Regions from separate parts of the Terribacillus sp. JSM ZJ617 genome, predicted to be linked through region 1. Evidence: riboswitches for the same ligand, from Rfam matches in the RefSeq annotation. Region 1 holds a riboswitch; each other region holds the start of a gene.
What was found. A riboswitch is a leader RNA that binds a small molecule or an ion and turns the genes downstream of it on or off. The one in region 1 is predicted to bind cyclic di-GMP.

Region 1 (4,296 bases):
TTGGCTTGTAAACCGAATTGCTTTCCATGAAAAGGATGGGGCGAAGGTTGCCCAGATTCGAGGAGAAGGGACAATCCTGAGCGAAGAGCATGATGGGGAAGAGGATATCATTACCTACCGCTTATGTGCAACTTTTCTCGTGCATAAGCAGCATGCTACGTATCATGAAGAAGAAGTGCATACACATATAGCCCGTATGCGTGATGGGCAGATCATTCATAATGAGCGGGTAGAGGATGCTGTCCAGCCTCATGTCCAGGGACTTGTCGTTTATGAAAGCAATGATCAGGATTTTGACCGGCAATTCACCTACGACAGACGAGCGGCGGTTCAGTATGCCGAGCGATGGTGGAATGATTATAACCCTGCCTATAAGAAATTTGAAGTAGACTGTACAAATTACATTTCACAGTGCCTTCGGGCGGGCGGAGCACCAATGCGGGGAGAACCGGACCGGAATTCGGGATGGTGGTTCAATGGGGAAAATTGGAGCTATAGTTTCACAGTGGCGAATGCTTTGCGGTGGTATTTGAGCGGATCAAAACAAGGGTTACGAGGCAAGGAAGTAGCCGATGCAAGACTGCTGCGGCCTGGGGATGTGATTTGCTATGATTTTGAGGGCGATGGCAATTTCAACCATAATACGATAGTGGTAGCCCGGAATGCACAAGGAGAGCCTTTGGTCAATGCACACACCGCCAACAGCAGAATGCGTCATTGGGCTTACGTTGATTCACCGGCATATACAAAGAACGTTGTATATAAATTTTTCCAGATTGGGCTATGATCTCTGCTATGCTATACTGGTAAGGTTGAAAGTAGAAAAGCAGAGGTGAAAGTATATGCCAAGACATATCGTACTATTCCAGCCAGAAATTCCAGCTAATACAGGGAACATTGCTCGTACCTGCCTTGCGACAGATACGGCTTTGCATCTGATTCGTCCGCTTGGTTTCTCGACGGATGACAAAATGCTGAGAAGGTCAGGATTGGATTATTGGCATGACGTGGATATCCATTACTACGATAGTATAGAAGAGTTATATGAAAAATTTCCGGAAGGTGTCTTTTATTATATAGAGAACTTCGGTACCAAGTATTATTCAGATTATGATTTCAGTAACACAGATCAAGATCTGCTATTCGTTTTCGGACGGGAGTCGACTGGCATTCCAAAGGATTTGCTAGTAGGAAAAGAGGAGCTATGCCTTCGTATTCATATGACAGATAAAGTTCGATCTTTGAATCTGTCTAATACTGCTGCAATTATCATTTATGAAGCTCTTCGTCAGCAGGGCTTCGATGGGTTATCCTAAACTGCACCTTGTGTGCAGTTTATTTTTTATAGTTGTTTAGACATGGATAAAAGGGGGCAAATATAGTACTTTAACCTGTTTTATTTGGTAGCATTATACTAATGTCACTTATATCCGGTGGATTTACTGAGGTAACGAGGTATAATGGAGTGCATGAATAATATGAGAGATTACACGCTATTGCTTCGGACATTTGGGGATAAGCTTCGATATCTGAGAAAAAAACAGATGCTGACACAGGAGGAATTGGCTGGCATGGCGGGTTTTAATCGATCGTACTACTCCGATATTGAAAACGGCAAGCGAAATATTTCTTTTGTGGGCATCAGTAAGTTGGCAATAGCACTGAATGTGGAAATGGTGGACCTTCTGCCAACAAAAGAGGACTATTATAAGCTGCTTGATTTGTCAGCAGAATACAACCAGGAAACAATTACATACATATACGGCAGCACTGTTGAAAGGCAGTTACGCAAAACTTGAGGGGCTAAGGAATGAGATTCTATGCCAGCCAGTTGCGAAAATGGATTCTCAGGCTGCCAGATCTGGCAGCTTTTTTTTGAAAAAGGAGAATGAAATTGATCTTAAAACGTAAACGCATCCAAGATATACTACTAGGTGATTTTTTGGGCAGTGACATTGTCCTGGCAGACAAGACAAAACTGGATAAAGGGACAGTCATTACTGCAGCATTACTGGAACAGCTGAAGCATAACAGAGTACCGTCCGTCATCGTGGAAACAGCGGAAGAAGAGACTTCTGATCCATTTAGCAAGACAGATCGTCTTCAGCAGATGATTCTGCAGCTACAGGAGAAAGAAATGGATCATCAAGCAACATATAAACGAAGTATGGAAAAGCATTTTTACACAAATTTATCTTATATCGCTTTTGAATATCGCTATGGAAAATTGCTTTATGAGGAAGAAAGCATCCGTTTCTTGAAGGACCTATACATCAAAAGCCTGAAGACGATGGGAAGAAGCAGTCTTTGGCATATGCTTGAGCAAAGAGATCCGTACGCTTTCATCCATTCCATGGACGTTTTTGTGATCGGCACGATGCTCGCTTATCATATGAATGTCGTGCAGCTGGAACTTTGTGCAACAGGATATTTATTTCACGATATCGGCAAGCTTGATATACCTCGTGAAATTCTTGATAAAACAACGTCACTGACAAAAGAGGAATATGAGATTGTACAAACACATACGGTCAAAGGAGAGACACTCCTGCACCAGGCAGGTGAGCCTTTACTCGGCCGCTATGCGCGAAGTCATCACGAACGGCTGAATCGACAAGGCTATCCGGATGGTGCTTATTTGCCGGAACTAGGAGTGGATTTGCAAATATTAGCTGTCGTCGACACGTTTTCTGCTTTGACCCTTTCCCGCACTTATCGGGAAGTCCTTCCTGCAGCAGAAGCTATTCAGCTGATGCTGGAAATGTCGGAAGCATATCCAAAGAAAATAGTGAAGAAACTGGCCCAGCTGATGCATATATTCCCTAACGATAAAAAGACACTTCAGCTTGACGATGTCATGCTGGATAAATATACGAATGAGTCGTATATGGAAATAGGATGGAAGCAGAAGCCGTAAGCGTCGTTTATGGATTTGCTGGCATGATAGCCAAACCCTGGGCATACATTAAGGTAATCGCCTTTTGTTTAACAATGCCTGGGAGGTTAATGAATGATGAATATATTGGATAAGGTACAGCAGTATCGCCAGGAACAAGAGAAGCTCCACTGGGAAGGAACGCTCGCTGATTATCTGCGTTTGTTGAAAGACCGGCCTTATCTTGCTCAATCTGCACATTCCCGTGTATATAATATGATCAAGCATAAAGGCATTGAAGAAGAAGATGGTGTGAAAAACTATAGCTTCTTCAAGGATGCATTATTCGGTTTGGAAGAACCGCTTGAAAAGCTGGTAGAAGAATACTTCCATCCGGCAGCTCGGAGACTGGATGTACGCAAACGGATTCTCCTGCTCATGGGACCGGTAAGCGGAGGGAAATCCACGCTCGTCAGCCTGCTCAAACGAGGGCTGGAGGAATATACACTGACAGATGAGGGTGCAGTTTATGCCATAAAAGGCTGCCCGATGCATGAGGATCCGCTCCATCTTATTCCTGTTCATCTTCGCAAGGAATTCGAGGATGAATATGGTATCCGGATTGAGGGGAATCTTTCCCCATTAAACCTGATGCGTCTGGAAGAAGAGTATGATGGAAGAATAGAAGATGTCGTTGTTGAACGAATTTTCTTTTCCGAAGATAAACGATCAGGAATCGGTACATTCAGTCCTTCCGATCCAAAATCACAGGATATTGCCGACTTGACTGGTTCCATTGATTTCTCCACAATCGCGGAATATGGATCAGAATCGGATCCCAGGGCTTATCGCTTTGACGGAGAGCTCAACAAAGCTAATCGCGGCTTGATGGAATTTCAGGAAATGCTGAAATGCGACGAGAAGTTTCTTTGGCATTTGCTTTCATTGACGCAGGAAGGCAACTTCAAAGCCGGCCGCTTTGCGTTAATCAGTGCGGATGAGTTAATCGTGGCGCACACGAACGAATCAGAGTATCGTTCATTTATTTCCAATAAGAAGAATGAAGCATTGCATTCCCGGATGATCGTCATGCCGGTTCCTTATAATCTTAAGGTGGATGAAGAAGAGAAAATCTATCAGAAAATGATCTCGGAAAGTGATATTAAAGATGTCCATATCGCACCGCACACACTAAAGATTGCTGCGATGTTCACAATTCTTACGAGATTGAAAGAATCGAACCAAGGCGGTATCAGCTTGCTGAAGAAAATGCATCTTTATAATGGGAAGCAGCTGGAAGGATTCAGCGACGCAGATATCCAGGAACTGAAAAAAGAACACAGCGATGAAGGGATGAGCGGCATTGATCCGCGCTATGTGATCAACCGAATTTCCAGTACGATCATCAAAAAGGAAATGCG
Region 2 (4,296 bases), on a different contig from region 1:
GAAGATCGAAAATATTGCTCCTGAAGCAAACTTCACAATAAATCCAAACCCCGCCACTCGTATCGATTCAGTTAAATTCACTGATAAGTCGTCTGATGCAGAAAATGATAAGCTTACGTATCTCTATGAGTATCGTATAAAAGGAACAGAACAATGGACTAAGATGAGTACAGAAGCAAATCCTGCGTTCACTTTTAAAAGCGTTGACGAATACGAAGTAAGGTTAACTGTGACAGATGAACATGGCGCTAAGGATAGCGAAACTGAGACTGTTACAATTAAGAACAATCTTCCGGAATTAACAGTTACTTATACTCCATCAACAGTGTATGAAGGAGATAAAGTATCTATATGCTTGAAGCCTACCGACAAAGATAATGATCCATTAGACATCGAATTGAAGATGAAAAAAGGAAATGGAACTCTAGAATCTGTACTTCAAGAGAATGATATGAAGAGCGGTCAAAGCTCATGTTATACAATCGATAAGGTAGAAAAAGATGACTATACCTTTATTGGCATTGTAGATGATGGTTTTGACAAAGTGGAAGTTCCAGTTGTAATTGTAGTAAAAGCCTTAACTCTGGAAGGATTTGTAGAGCACACGGACAAATGGAATGAAATTCATCAGGAACTGGGCAACAAGCCTGAAGATTTCTATTCTGGTGAAGCATTCGTACTAAAAGCGAATACATCACCTTATCCTGTCACAAACATTGAGTCTAGGTTTAAAGGCTACCAGGAGAATAGCAGCCTATTCAGAAAAACTGTTAAAATGCAAATGGATACAGATACTGTAGCTAGCGGCGAATTGTATGAAGAAAACTTCTTGAAAGGATCTACAGCCTTGAGAGAAGGAGAAGCTACATTCGAATTTGTTGTTACCTATGCTAATGGTGTTGTAAAGACTGATACAGTTACAGTAAATATCATAGGAGACGTATATGATGTTCTGAAATTCCATAAAAGCTTCTAACTAGCAGCATTTCTACCATTTTAGGAGCGTTAAAAGTGCAAACCCGCTATTGTTTAATGTAATGGCGGGTTTCTTCTCTGAAAAAATATTGAATCTTTAGTACTAGTTATTCGTATACAAAGGGCAACATCCTACCACTTACAAAGGAGCTAGAAAACATGAGTGATATCCCGTTCACTAAACAAGAACTAATTGATGTAATTGCTTCTGCAGATGATACTATTGACAGCAGTGTTGTAGTGACTAAGGATGGCCAAGTCTTGGTTGTGTCACTTGATGAAGCGCAAGCGAACCCAGAAAATTATGCAGTGCGACATGAGACATTTGACGCTGGCAACGATTTCTTAGGCTCTAATGCAAGTGAAGATCCTGTTCATATCGAGAGGACTTTTTCAAGCCTAGTGTACGCTTGGGAGAAGCATAAAGCAACAGGACAATCATCTGTCTACGCTGATTGAATTTATATCAAATGGACTCTGCACCGTTTTGGTGTAGAGTCCATTTTGTTTCTGATTATTACCAATAAACAAATTAATAACTTCTGTTGCTTAGGAAAGTCAATAACAAATTGTACTATTTAACAATCAACCAGAACTTTATTTTCTATCTTTTGGAATAAAACTGTGATAAAATTACTACAAGTTGTAGATTAACACAAAAATATTCCTTTTAAGAAACCGGATGTAACTTATAGTCTGTAGAAGTACTTTTATGGGTATACTATCATTTGCTTATGGAAGAACTTGAAAAGGCGCTATATAAAGGCTTAGGCATTATTGTGAAGCAATTAAGGATACAAAAAGGCTTGTCTCAAGAAGAACTTGGAGCAATGTGTGGATTACATCGTACATATGTCAGTGACATAGAGCGCGGCCGGAGAAATGTTTCACTACTAAACATATATAGATTATCTGTTGCACTGGGCGTTCATATGTCGGAACTGCTGCGTTACAGGGTACTTACCGACGATAAGGATTTATAGGGAGCGAAGAAAGGTTGATGTATATGGGCACTTATGCAACCTGGAGCTACTAGTGCAACCGACCTTCTCTTTAGCTAAAAGAAGGTTATTTTTTTTTCAAAATTAAATTATGAAATCTTACAACGGTGCTATTAATTATGTATTACGATTAAATAAATCATATTAGGGGAATTAAAACATTTTAAAGGGAAGGTGTTCTCGTAATGTTAATTGGAGCAAATAAGCAAACCAGACTTCTGTATAAACGTACATACTTTATGTTAAATAAAGAGGAATATGTTGAATTAGTAACTTTGTCTAGCGAGATTAGAGATTCTGAACAAGATATATTAGAAGGTATGAAAGTTTATAAAACTGATTCAAGAGAACTTAAAATTAACGAATTGAATTCAAAAGTAAGTGAGTCACTAACAACAGAAAAAGTAATTGAACACGTTATCGAATTGGATCAAATTCAATTTGATGATTTAGCAAATAACAACTCTGATCTGTTTAATTATGGATTGAACTAACAATTATATCTCTGTTATAATTCAGCTATAAGATATTATCTTAATTTTTATTGCAATCGTATTGCGATTAGCTGTGTTTACAAATTAGAAAAGAGCCTTTGGGCTTGGTTTTTACATTAAAAAACCAAACCCAAAGGCTTTTTTTTATGCCTTTTAGGGGGTGATTCATGAGTTCATGTATTAATAACTAATATTAAGAGAGGATGCTTGTAATGAAAAAATGGGGCGAAAATGATGATATTTTCGTAATTACGGTGTTTATCAATCAAAGTATGAATGAAATTAAGAGGGGTTTAGCCGGTGTAAGCTATGATCAGCGAACTAAGAGTTATTTTGTGCAGGCTGATGATATAAGTTTTGAGATTTGTCCTTTCAACTCACAACCTAAGAATGGACTATCCGCGATTAGAGTGTACTCAAATGCGAGTGCTGAAGCAACTTCATATATATTTGATATGGTTCTAGGCTGGGCATCTCCTATAGTAACAGGTGTTGAATTACAGTATAAGGACCAAGACAAAGTAGATAGAATGTTGCGTGAGTTAGAGAAAAGCAATAAACACAAGACAATTGATCCAAGAGGTATGTTCTGTAAAGATGGAGCATATTTCGTAGTCGGTTTAAATCAAATGTTGATACAAAAAAGAGCCATTCCAGGAAAAAAACTCAAGGTATATGAAACCCTACAGCTCATAGAAGATTTAGGGAAACAGCTAGATATCAACGATGATTTGAGTCTGCTGACAATCTTGGATCAGAGTTATGCTTAAAAAATAGATTAGAGGCGGCTTTAAGAAAATTTTCTTAAGGCTATTTTTTATGGGAGGAAATTTAAGATGATTATAAAAAATTCAGAGTTACTTAATACAGGAGGCAGATGTATGGTGCTACACATTAGCGTAAGGGGCCATGCAGAGATAAAATCCATAACAATAAATGAAGAAGCAATTGTAGCTTGGAGTACACCTCAAGATCATATGATATTCGATTTAAATGATCTTATATGGGAGACAGACGATTGGATGGATTTACGTAATTATTTTGATGAAAAAACTTCAGCTGCAATACACCAGTTATGGAATGACAGTTGGAAATGGTATGACCACAAGAAAAACAAGAGTTTAGGAGATGAGATTTGATGGGAGACAAATTATATATCCTCGTGGACTTGCAGGATTTGGATGATCGTAGAGTATGCAGCTTGGAAGAAGCAAAGGATACTTTAATTAGTATTTGGAATAACTCTGAACCTGATAATGATGAAGACGAGGCGGAATTTGAAAATAACCTTAATGAGCACATAGCTAACATTAAAGCTGCTGATGCTGTGAAATTAGATGGCTACTTGCTTGGGATTGACCATTGTATTTGTAACAATGAAGAACAGTACCTGGAGTTAGTAAGGCAGAGGCAAGAAATGCTTCAGGAAGGAGTACTATAAATGAAAAAAATGACTGCAGCAGATATGATGCAAGAACTCGTTGAAAGCGGTATGTATATTCAGCTTAAAACAAAGAAGCGTCACCTCGAACAGATTAAAAATGTAGTTAAGGAAGAGTTGATAAATTCAGAAGTTAAAAGGCATGAATTTATAAAACAAGGTATGGTTGCAAAATTTGTACCTAAGCAAGTCAGTAAAATAGATACTGTTGCTCTTAATACTTATCTGAATGACTTAGGTTATTTGAAAGGTGTTGTTGAGCTTGATCACGCTCTTTTAAAAGACAACCTTTTTATGGCTGAACAATTAATGGATTATAAAGTTCCAGGCGATTGTACAGTCGTTCCTTATTTCAATAAGATAGGGAAGCAGCTACTTAAAAGCC
Region 3 (4,296 bases), on a different contig from region 1:
ATTCCAATTGATCTAAAGTTGAGAAGATATCCTCGGATTTCTCTTCCATTCCATCAGCGAAATCCTGTTCGCCAGTGATGAGAAAACCTCTTTCATCATTCGATAGGCCAGCTAACCTATATTGGACATGCTTGATTTTGTTTTGAAACTCCATTTTATCCTTTAGGATATCATTCTTCTTTGTAATGGAAGAATTGATGAAAATGGATGAAACTCCAATTAGTAATAAGGAAAATATTAAAATTGAAATTATACCAAGAAGTTTTGTTTTGATTTTCACGATTAAATTCCTTTCTAATAAAAAAAGCTCTACATATTAATTAGCTGCTCAAAACTATTAAGGCTCCCAAACCAAGATATTCCTTTCTGATTAATTAATATGCACGGTATATATATCGACCAGCCTAGGGAATCTTAAAGGCTTTTACGAGATATAACAAGAGAGCTAGGTGTTTCAGTTCAATTAAAAAGCTACAGATTAATCTGTAGCTCACTAAAGTTGTTAAATAACTGCCTCTTTCATGTCGATTAGCGTCAATAATGATCGTTCTCATTAACAGCCTGTTTACAATGAATTGACCTCTTCTTAACAGTCCTCTGGTATCTTACTTATGTACCTTAATTTTTTAAAGGGAGAGGTTTCAATGCTTAAAAAATGGATGGTAGCATTGGGAATGGTTTCAGTTCTTATGTTGGCGGCATGTAATGATGGTGACGATGAAGATCCAGCTGATGATGAGCAAATGGAGGAACAAGAGCAGGACCAAGATCAAGAGCAAGATACTGATGATAGAGAAGAAGATACAGATCAATCTGAATAATATATAGTGGCTGAAAGGCGTTCCTTTGTGGTTCGCCTTTTTTAAATTCAGTACTACATGACACCCATTTAGAATTAAAGTGGTGCACTATAAAAACATTCTTTTATTAGTGAAAGTATGAGTGGTAGGAATAAGACATATAGGCAGTTACTAAGTGTACAGCTTTACAAGAGGCAAAGCTCAATTTTTTCTGTTTTGATAAAAGCTAATCGAGTAGTACCCAGCCAATTGAGATTGAGAAACAGAGGTGAGATTTTTTGGTTAACAATTATATTTGGAATGTTGATTAAATGTTTGTATGAGGACTCTCTTATTCTTTTGAACTAGCTGGAACGATGCTATATCGTGAACATCTTTAAACATTTAACAATTTCTATTTAAATTGTCTGTAGTTGACCGATATAAGGGAGGCAGGTGGTTTTAATGTATAGTAAATTAGACCTGTGACAGCATCCGTGAAATGGTGGTTGATGAATTAATACACCTATAAATAGAAGAAGCAGTTATAATTAGACAAGAAAATATGAGTAATTTATAATGCGAAAGGGAACGTGAAGTTATGGCGGGGTGTATTTAGAACTATAAATCAAAATTATTAGGCAAACTTATCGAAAGATAGGGACGCAAAGCTACGAGTCTAATATCCGTATGGATGATGATAGTCGGGTTGCCAAGTATGAAATTATATCATTGGCTATCCTTGTCTATATTAGGATAGCTTTTTTTCACACTTAAGCGGTAATTATAGTTTTATCAGGCATATAGAAAAAGGAGCGAACGAAATGATAGTAGTAGATAAAAAGAAGTATAAGATGGCGATTGATGAAAATGCCAAAGAAGTACATGTCCAGGTACATGGATTAATGAGGGAGGAAGATGCAGAAGGATATATGGTCGATTTGCAGGATACAATCAATAAAGTATCTAGAAAAGATTATACTTTTGTTGTCGATGGAACTCATCAAACGCCTGTACCTTCGAAGGTTGTACCGCAGTTGGAACAAACAATGCAATTCTATTCTACTTTAGGTTTTAAAGATACAATTGTAATAAAACCTTCTTCTAAAATTGCTCAAGTGCAAATTAGGAATGCCCTTGAAAGAATTGAATTCACGGGAAGGTTTATGGATAAAGTAAATCATTCTATGTAACATCCGGTTCGCCAAATTTGCAGTTAAAAGGGAGATTAAAACATGCAAGCAACACAGGAATTGTATACATATGAAATTTTAACAAAGAATCAAACAGAAATGATTCAAAAAGCTGCCGAATGTCTCGCCCGTACATTTATTGGTGTAGATGTTGCAGGGAAATGGGTTCAGGAACCGATGGTTGGACAATTAAGTATAGCGTATGAAGATTTCTATGCTTTTACCAAGGATTATTTGGATTCAACTGTAGACCAAGGATATTGTGCAGTCGCTCTAGACAGTGATAATCATGTTGTAGGTGTCCTTGCCGGAGATACCAATGCACCCGAAATTATTGGAGAGGATGTATTCGAAGGTTCTTTCTATGATATGAATGTTATTCTTCACGTACTGGAAGACGTAGATAAACGCTTTATCGAAGATTATAAAAGACGTAGCGGAAAAGATATTTCCAATGGGGATATGTTGCACCTATTTATGTTGGGCGTGATAGCCGAACAAGAGCGTCATGAAGTAATTAAGCAATTAGGAAATAGGTTGATTACAAAAGCAGCGAAGCAGGGGCTGAAGGCAGTAGTGGGCGAAGCGACAAACCCTAAATCGATTCGTGTGATGGAAAAATATCACGACATGAAAAAATACCAAGATATCGAAGGTAATCATATTGTTCATATGTATAAAGACAATAGCAAACTGCAAGCCATTCCTTCGAATGTAGCTGATGGAACATACATTATTATAAGAGAACTATAAAAATATAATTCTGATTGAAACAGAAAGTAGGAGTTTAATTTATCATGGAATTTTACTTGATAGGAATAATAGTCATTCTATTGATAGCTTTAGGTTATTTTGCTTACCAATATGTTGCACTGAAACGTCGTGCACAATTAAACACTTTAGGCAGTGGCGATGAAATTATTTTGAATCGCGTTGGGAATGAGCAGCAGCTTGAGAACTGCAGCCATATAGAAAAGGAACTACTGTCGTTATCAAAAGATGTGAATGAAAAAGGCGTAAATCTTGCGGAAACAGGTGAATATGCTTCTGAACAAGCTGATATTGTGAGAGCAGCAATTGACGAGGTAGGCAGAGGATTAGAGAAACAATTAGTAGCCACAGAAGAAAGTGCTGCCTCCATGGAAGAAATGACACAAGCGATAGAAAATTTATCAGTTAGATCTAATCAGATTTCAGAACAATCCATTACTACGCTAGAATTGACGCAGCAAGGAAATGAGAAACTAAAAGATTCCTTGGTAAAGATGGATCAATTTAATCAAACAGTTAATACAACCTCTAATGCAATAAACAAACTTGGAGAAAAATCTTATGAAATCAGCAGTATTGTTAAGGTGATTACAGAGATCTCTGAACAAATTAATCTGCTGGCGCTGAATGCAGCGATAGAAGCTGCTCGAGCAGGCGAAAATGGTAAAGGATTTGCTGTTGTTGCAGATGAGGTAAGAAAATTAGCGGAACAAACTCGCCAATCTACTTCAGAAGTATCACATATCGTGAAAAATATACAAGAAGAAACAGCTATAGTGGTTAAGTCAATGAACCAGGGGACCGAAGAATTTAAAGATACGAATGCAGACATTTTAGAGGTTGGAAATATGTTCGAAAAGATACTATCTACTACAAAAATTATTGCTGAAAACAACGAGAACTCTTCTGCAAACACAGAAGAATTATCTACTGCTTCACAACAGATCATGACAACAATCGTTGAGATTGCATCTATCTCACGAGAATCGGTGGAGATGTTTGAGGAACTAATTGAGATTAATGATGAGGAACTTCATACGATACAAAACCTTGTTGAGAAAGCAAGAAATCTTATAAACCACAAAAACGTAGTAGGCGAACTACTAAAAGAGAATGATGATGTTAAAGCAAAGGAAGTAAAAGCGAGTTAAAATGCCAGAATAAAAGGTCAAGGTAGCAGTTTGACTATTCGCCTTACCGAATGAAAATATTTGGCTTCTCCATAATTTATCTAATATGGGATGATCCCCTTTTAGTAAACAGATTAAAGAGAGCATTCTGATCTGTTTAAAGGAGGGGATCTTTTTCTTATGAGAAAATTACTTGCGCTTGTCTTAATTTGTTCTTATAGCTAACATTCCCCCTTTCTACCTAAAACATAAAATTGCAATCAGTAATTTCTATAAATATTTAGACATTAGGAGGTAAAATAATGAAGGAAATTCAAAAATTATATCCTAGTATGGACGGGAATGACTTTCAAAGAGAGGAATTATTGTCCTTTTTTAAGTCGATTTTAACAAAAATAGATGAATTAAAAGATCCTAACAAAT
Region 4 (4,296 bases), on a different contig from region 1:
TGGATGCTGATATGGTACCGCGCGCCAATTTCCTTGAACGCACGCTTGGCTACTTTACCGATAACAAAGTCTCATTCGTCCAGGCACCGCAAGTATTCTATAATGCAGACGCATTCCAGTACAATCTGTTCTTCGAGGATAATATTACGAATGAACAAGACTTCTTCATGCGCCGTTTGGAGGAAGGAAAGGATCGCTTCAATGCGACGATGTATGTCGGAAGCAATGCTTTGTTCCGCCGAAGTGCATTAGAGGAAATCGGGGGTTTCGCAACGGGCGTCATAACCGAGGATATGGCAACAGGTATGCTTCTCCAGACAAATGGGCAAAAAACGGTCTTTGTGAATGAAGCATTAGCTGTTGGCTTATCCCCTGAAACGTACGCTGACCTTCTAAAGCAGCGCGACCGCTGGTGCCGAGGCAATATCCAAGTCATCCGAAAATGGAATCCGCTCACAATCAAAGGTTTGAGCTTCATGCAGCGCTTGCTGTACATGGATGGAATTCATTATTGGTTCTTCGGAATCTATAAGATGGTGTATTTACTGGCACCATTGCTGTTCCTGCTGTTCTCCATCTATAGTCTGCAAACCGATTTCTCGACTCTATTGCTGTTCTGGCTGCCGGCGTTCCTATCGTCACAGCTCGCGTTCCGCCGCATGGCAGATAACAAACGGACGACGATTTGGAGTCACATTTATGAGGTGGCACTCGCCCCTTACATGGCTGTATCTGTTCTAACGGAACTATTCTTCCGAAAATCGATCAAATTCAATGTTACCCGCAAAGGAATAGTGAATAATCGCCGGCATTTTCTCTGGCGGACAAGCACACCATATGTAGTTCTGCTTGCGATGAGCATTGCTAGTATGATTATGATCGGAATAGATTTGTTTACCCCTATACAGATTTACGATAATGTCGAAATGCTCTATATCAATATTTTCTGGGTGCTATACAATGCTGTCGCACTTGTCATGGCTTTGATCATTTCGGTGGAACGGCCGCGCTTCCGAGAAGCAGAGCGCTTTGATGTGACGCTGGAAGCAGAGCTTGTGAATAGTCTTGATGAGAAGAAGCATTCCATACGAATCATTGACTTAAGCGAATATGGCGCAAGGCTGGAACTGCCTGATGCAAAAGCAGCCCATCTGCTGTCAGCCGGAAGTCCGCTGACGCTTTCCTCAGGTCCGCTACAAGGCTTGAAGCTTCACAAGCATTGGGTTTCCCAGCAAGGAAAAAGCTATTATGCAGGCGTATCCTTCCAGGATGTCACGCAGGAACAGTACCGTGCCCTTATCAAACTCCTGTTCGTCGATGCACCAGACATATATACTAGCAGGGAATATGTAAATTCAACACTATTGCATGCAGTTTCCCGCTTCTTCCGTCAAACACAAGCCGAACCAAAACAATCCGAGCGGCAAAGCATCAGGGAAACAATCTCGGTTCCTGGCGTCCTCTATTTTGCAGATACTGGTAAAATAGAAACCACGCTTATTGATTACAGTCTGAGCGGATGCCAAATCGAACTGAAGAAGCCGATTAAACCAGGTCAAGTACTGCGTCTGCACGCCAATCACAACAGCTTCCGCGAAAGTGATGTACGTGTCCAATGGGTGCAAAAACGCGGACGAAAATATTTAGCAGGTTTGCGATTCCTGACAGAGACAGCTGAATCGAATACTGGGTAAATAAATATGGACATCTATACAATAAATGATATATTATGACAATAGAAAATGAAGCTTCGACTCTTTATCTGTATGTGGGCACTTGGGTAAAGAAGAGCTACTAGTGCAACCGCCATTTTATTGGCGGTTGTTTTTTATTTTGAATAAGAAAGTAGGTTTTACATGCAACTCCGGATCTTGTTGACATTTCTTTTATGTAGTTTTATGGCATTATCCTTTACAGCATCGTCCTCTATTCCTTTGACCGATGGTTTAATTCTGCTTTTAGCCATTTTTTCCATCCACGCCGGAAGCTTTGCCAAACAATTTATCACGTTGCTTTTGCTTAGTCTTTCTTTTGGTTTCTTTCTACTTTTCTATGCATTATTCACGCATGCATCTTTGACAGAACAGGTTTATTATTTGCTTCGCCATATTCTCGTAACTGTTAGCATGGTTTTAATTTGGCTTACCTATGGGATAACATCACGCTATCGTAACGAAAATATAGCATTAAAAGAGAAGATTCAAGCACTTGAAAAATATGCTGGTTCTTCCCAATTACTAACTTTGACTGAATTTAAGAGTCGTGTGAAGTTGATTTCGACCGGGACGAGACGACGTAATGAACAAAATTATTATGTTTTTGCTTCCATCGTTACTCCTGATAAAGTCCTGGAAACAACAAGCTCTATTTCCCACATTGTAAGTGAGGGAATTTTAAGCTCGATACGCGCTGAATTCGACTTAGTCACACAAGTAAAAGAAGAGCAATTCCTTATCTTCCTTCAGAACACCAATGAAGCAGGATGTCAAATCGTAATTGACAGATTGATGGGTAAACTTCGGAATCAATTTAATCTAATTGATCCTCCTCTCATATGTGAAACTGTACTGGAGGAAGAGATAGAGTCTATCTTAGAGATAACCCAGCCATTCAAAGGAGCAGCAGGATGAAGATTATTCTAGTAGCAGTTATGGCCTTTTTCTGGATTCTGCTCATCTATTATTCCATTCTTACAATCGCTGGCGTTTTACAGCGATTGAAAAGGAAAGAAGAAATTACATTACCTTCCTATCCCTCTATCGCTGTTTTAATTCCTGCACATAATGAAGGAGTCGTGATAAAGCAGACTTTAGAAGCCATGATCCGACTAAAATACCCAGGAGCATTGGATGTCTATGTTTTGGATGATTCCTCTACAGATGACACAGCGGAGATCATTCTAAAATTCAGCAGCACTTTCTCCCGTATACATTATTTAAAAGTCCCTCCTGGGTCTCCGAAAGGAAAATCAAGGGTACTTAATTATGGGTTATCTGTAACGACATCTGATTATTTCATTGTCTTTGATGCAGATAATCAGCCCGCTGAAGACAGTGTGATGGAATTGATTCACACTGCAGAACGTACTCCTGACGCTGGAGGAGCAGTGGGTTATGTTAAGACTATCAATGCAGACCGAAACGTATTGACTAGAATGATCTCGATCGAATTTCAGGTCTTTCAGCTATTAATGCAAAGTGGTCGATGGAAGATGTTTAAAACAGGTTCCCTGGCAGGAACGAACATGCTGCTTCGAAGAAGTGTTCTGCAGGAAGCTGGGGGGTATGACCTGTATGCTCTTGCCGAGGATGCAGAACTTACTGTCAGGCTGACGGCTTTAGGGTGGAAATTACCTGTTGTTCACCACTCTAGAACATGGGAACAGGAACCAGAGAAAATCAGTATCTTTGTCAGACAGCGTACAAGATGGCTGACAGGTAATATCTATCTATTGGAGAAATCGTTTCATGAATGGAGTTATTGGAAAGGAAAGACGTTTGTCCATAGCTTCCAGCATGTTTTGACTTATTTATTATTTGTATTAATGCTGCTATTTTCAAATACATGGTTCATTCTAAGCTTACTAGGTGTCAACCTGCCCGATTTTGAATCTCCTTTGCTGTTGTTCTGGTTTATGAGCTATGTAGTTTATACTGCTCAGGTCGTCAGTGCAATGGTGCTTGAAAGGACTATTACCCCCTTTAATGTACTTATCGGCTTAATCATGTATTTCACTTATGCTCAGATCTTCCTGTTACTGCTTTTACGGAGTGGACTTTCTTATATATGGAGCCGGCTGACTAAGCAAACAATTAAGTGGGATAAAACAGAAAGGTTTAAGGATGATGCAGCATAAAAGTTATGTTGCTAAAATACTTTTGCTGCTGATTTGTAGCCTTCTTTTGTTTTTAAATTTCTCTTCTTCTGTTGACCAGGAAACAGTTACTAGTACCGTCAAACAACAATACAAGAACAAAGAAGGTTTCATTGCTAGCTATGGAGATGGAGAACGCGACACTAGTCCTATCCTTCTTGAAAGCCTCGGGCAATACATGGAATATTTACTCATAGTCGGAGATAGCCAAGAATTTGAGGAGCAGTTTCTCCTGCTTCAATCTAACTTCACAGTCAATACCGATGAGGGCATTTTTCTAAAGTGGCAGCTTGAAGAAGATGTAACTGCAAATGCTTCAGTAGACGATTACCGGATAATAAGAACACTGCTAAGAGGGGGAGAACAGTTTCATAATTCCTCTTACACTAATTTTGCAGGACAGATATGGGATACAATGAATA

Region 2: linked by a shared signal. The riboswitch ahead of ACH6C1_RS17510 (hypothetical protein) and the one ahead of ACH6C1_RS11940 (HD-GYP domain-containing protein) in region 1 are both predicted to bind cyclic di-GMP.
Region 3: linked by a shared signal. The riboswitch ahead of ACH6C1_RS15715 (hypothetical protein) and the one ahead of ACH6C1_RS11940 (HD-GYP domain-containing protein) in region 1 are both predicted to bind cyclic di-GMP.
Region 4: linked by a shared signal. The riboswitch ahead of ACH6C1_RS04105 (hypothetical protein) and the one ahead of ACH6C1_RS11940 (HD-GYP domain-containing protein) in region 1 are both predicted to bind cyclic di-GMP.

Annotation. Positions count from the first base shown of each region.
Region 1 is NZ_JBISEQ010000003.1:81,521-85,816, forward strand. Features, by position in the region: gene ACH6C1_RS11925 (amidase domain-containing protein) at 1-787, shown strand, start outside; gene ACH6C1_RS11930 (tRNA (cytidine(34)-2'-O)-methyltransferase) at 843-1,316, shown strand; partial or broken gene ACH6C1_RS11935 (helix-turn-helix domain-containing protein) at 1,479-1,682, shown strand; cyclic di-GMP riboswitch class I at 1,754-1,839, shown strand; gene ACH6C1_RS11940 (HD-GYP domain-containing protein) at 1,889-2,917, shown strand; gene ACH6C1_RS11945 (PrkA family serine protein kinase) at 3,014-4,296, shown strand, end outside.
Region 2 is NZ_JBISEQ010000006.1:185,278-189,573, reverse strand. Features, by position in the region: gene ACH6C1_RS17525 (PKD domain-containing protein) at 1-976, shown strand, start outside; gene ACH6C1_RS17520 (hypothetical protein) at 1,135-1,434, shown strand; gene ACH6C1_RS17515 (helix-turn-helix domain-containing protein) at 1,710-1,958, shown strand; cyclic di-GMP riboswitch class II at 1,949-2,031, shown strand; gene ACH6C1_RS17510 (hypothetical protein) at 2,162-2,470, shown strand; gene ACH6C1_RS17505 (hypothetical protein) at 2,683-3,240, shown strand; gene ACH6C1_RS17500 (hypothetical protein) at 3,307-3,609, shown strand; gene ACH6C1_RS17495 (hypothetical protein) at 3,609-3,911, shown strand; gene ACH6C1_RS17490 (hypothetical protein) at 3,912-4,296, shown strand, end outside.
Region 3 is NZ_JBISEQ010000005.1:53,843-58,138, forward strand. Features, by position in the region: gene ACH6C1_RS15705 (methyl-accepting chemotaxis protein) at 1-280, opposite strand, end outside; gene ACH6C1_RS15710 (hypothetical protein) at 645-821, shown strand; cyclic di-GMP riboswitch class I at 1,410-1,496, shown strand; gene ACH6C1_RS15715 (hypothetical protein) at 1,604-1,972, shown strand; gene ACH6C1_RS15720 (hypothetical protein) at 2,015-2,725, shown strand; gene ACH6C1_RS15725 (methyl-accepting chemotaxis protein) at 2,770-3,894, shown strand; gene ACH6C1_RS15730 (pyridoxal phosphate-dependent decarboxylase family protein) at 4,176-4,296, shown strand, end outside.
Region 4 is NZ_JBISEQ010000001.1:850,762-855,057, reverse strand. Features, by position in the region: gene ACH6C1_RS04110 (glycosyltransferase family 2 protein) at 1-1,694, shown strand, start outside; cyclic di-GMP riboswitch class II at 1,735-1,818, shown strand; gene ACH6C1_RS04105 (hypothetical protein) at 1,857-2,630, shown strand; gene ACH6C1_RS04100 (glycosyltransferase family 2 protein) at 2,627-3,856, shown strand; gene ACH6C1_RS04095 (hypothetical protein) at 3,843-4,296, shown strand, end outside.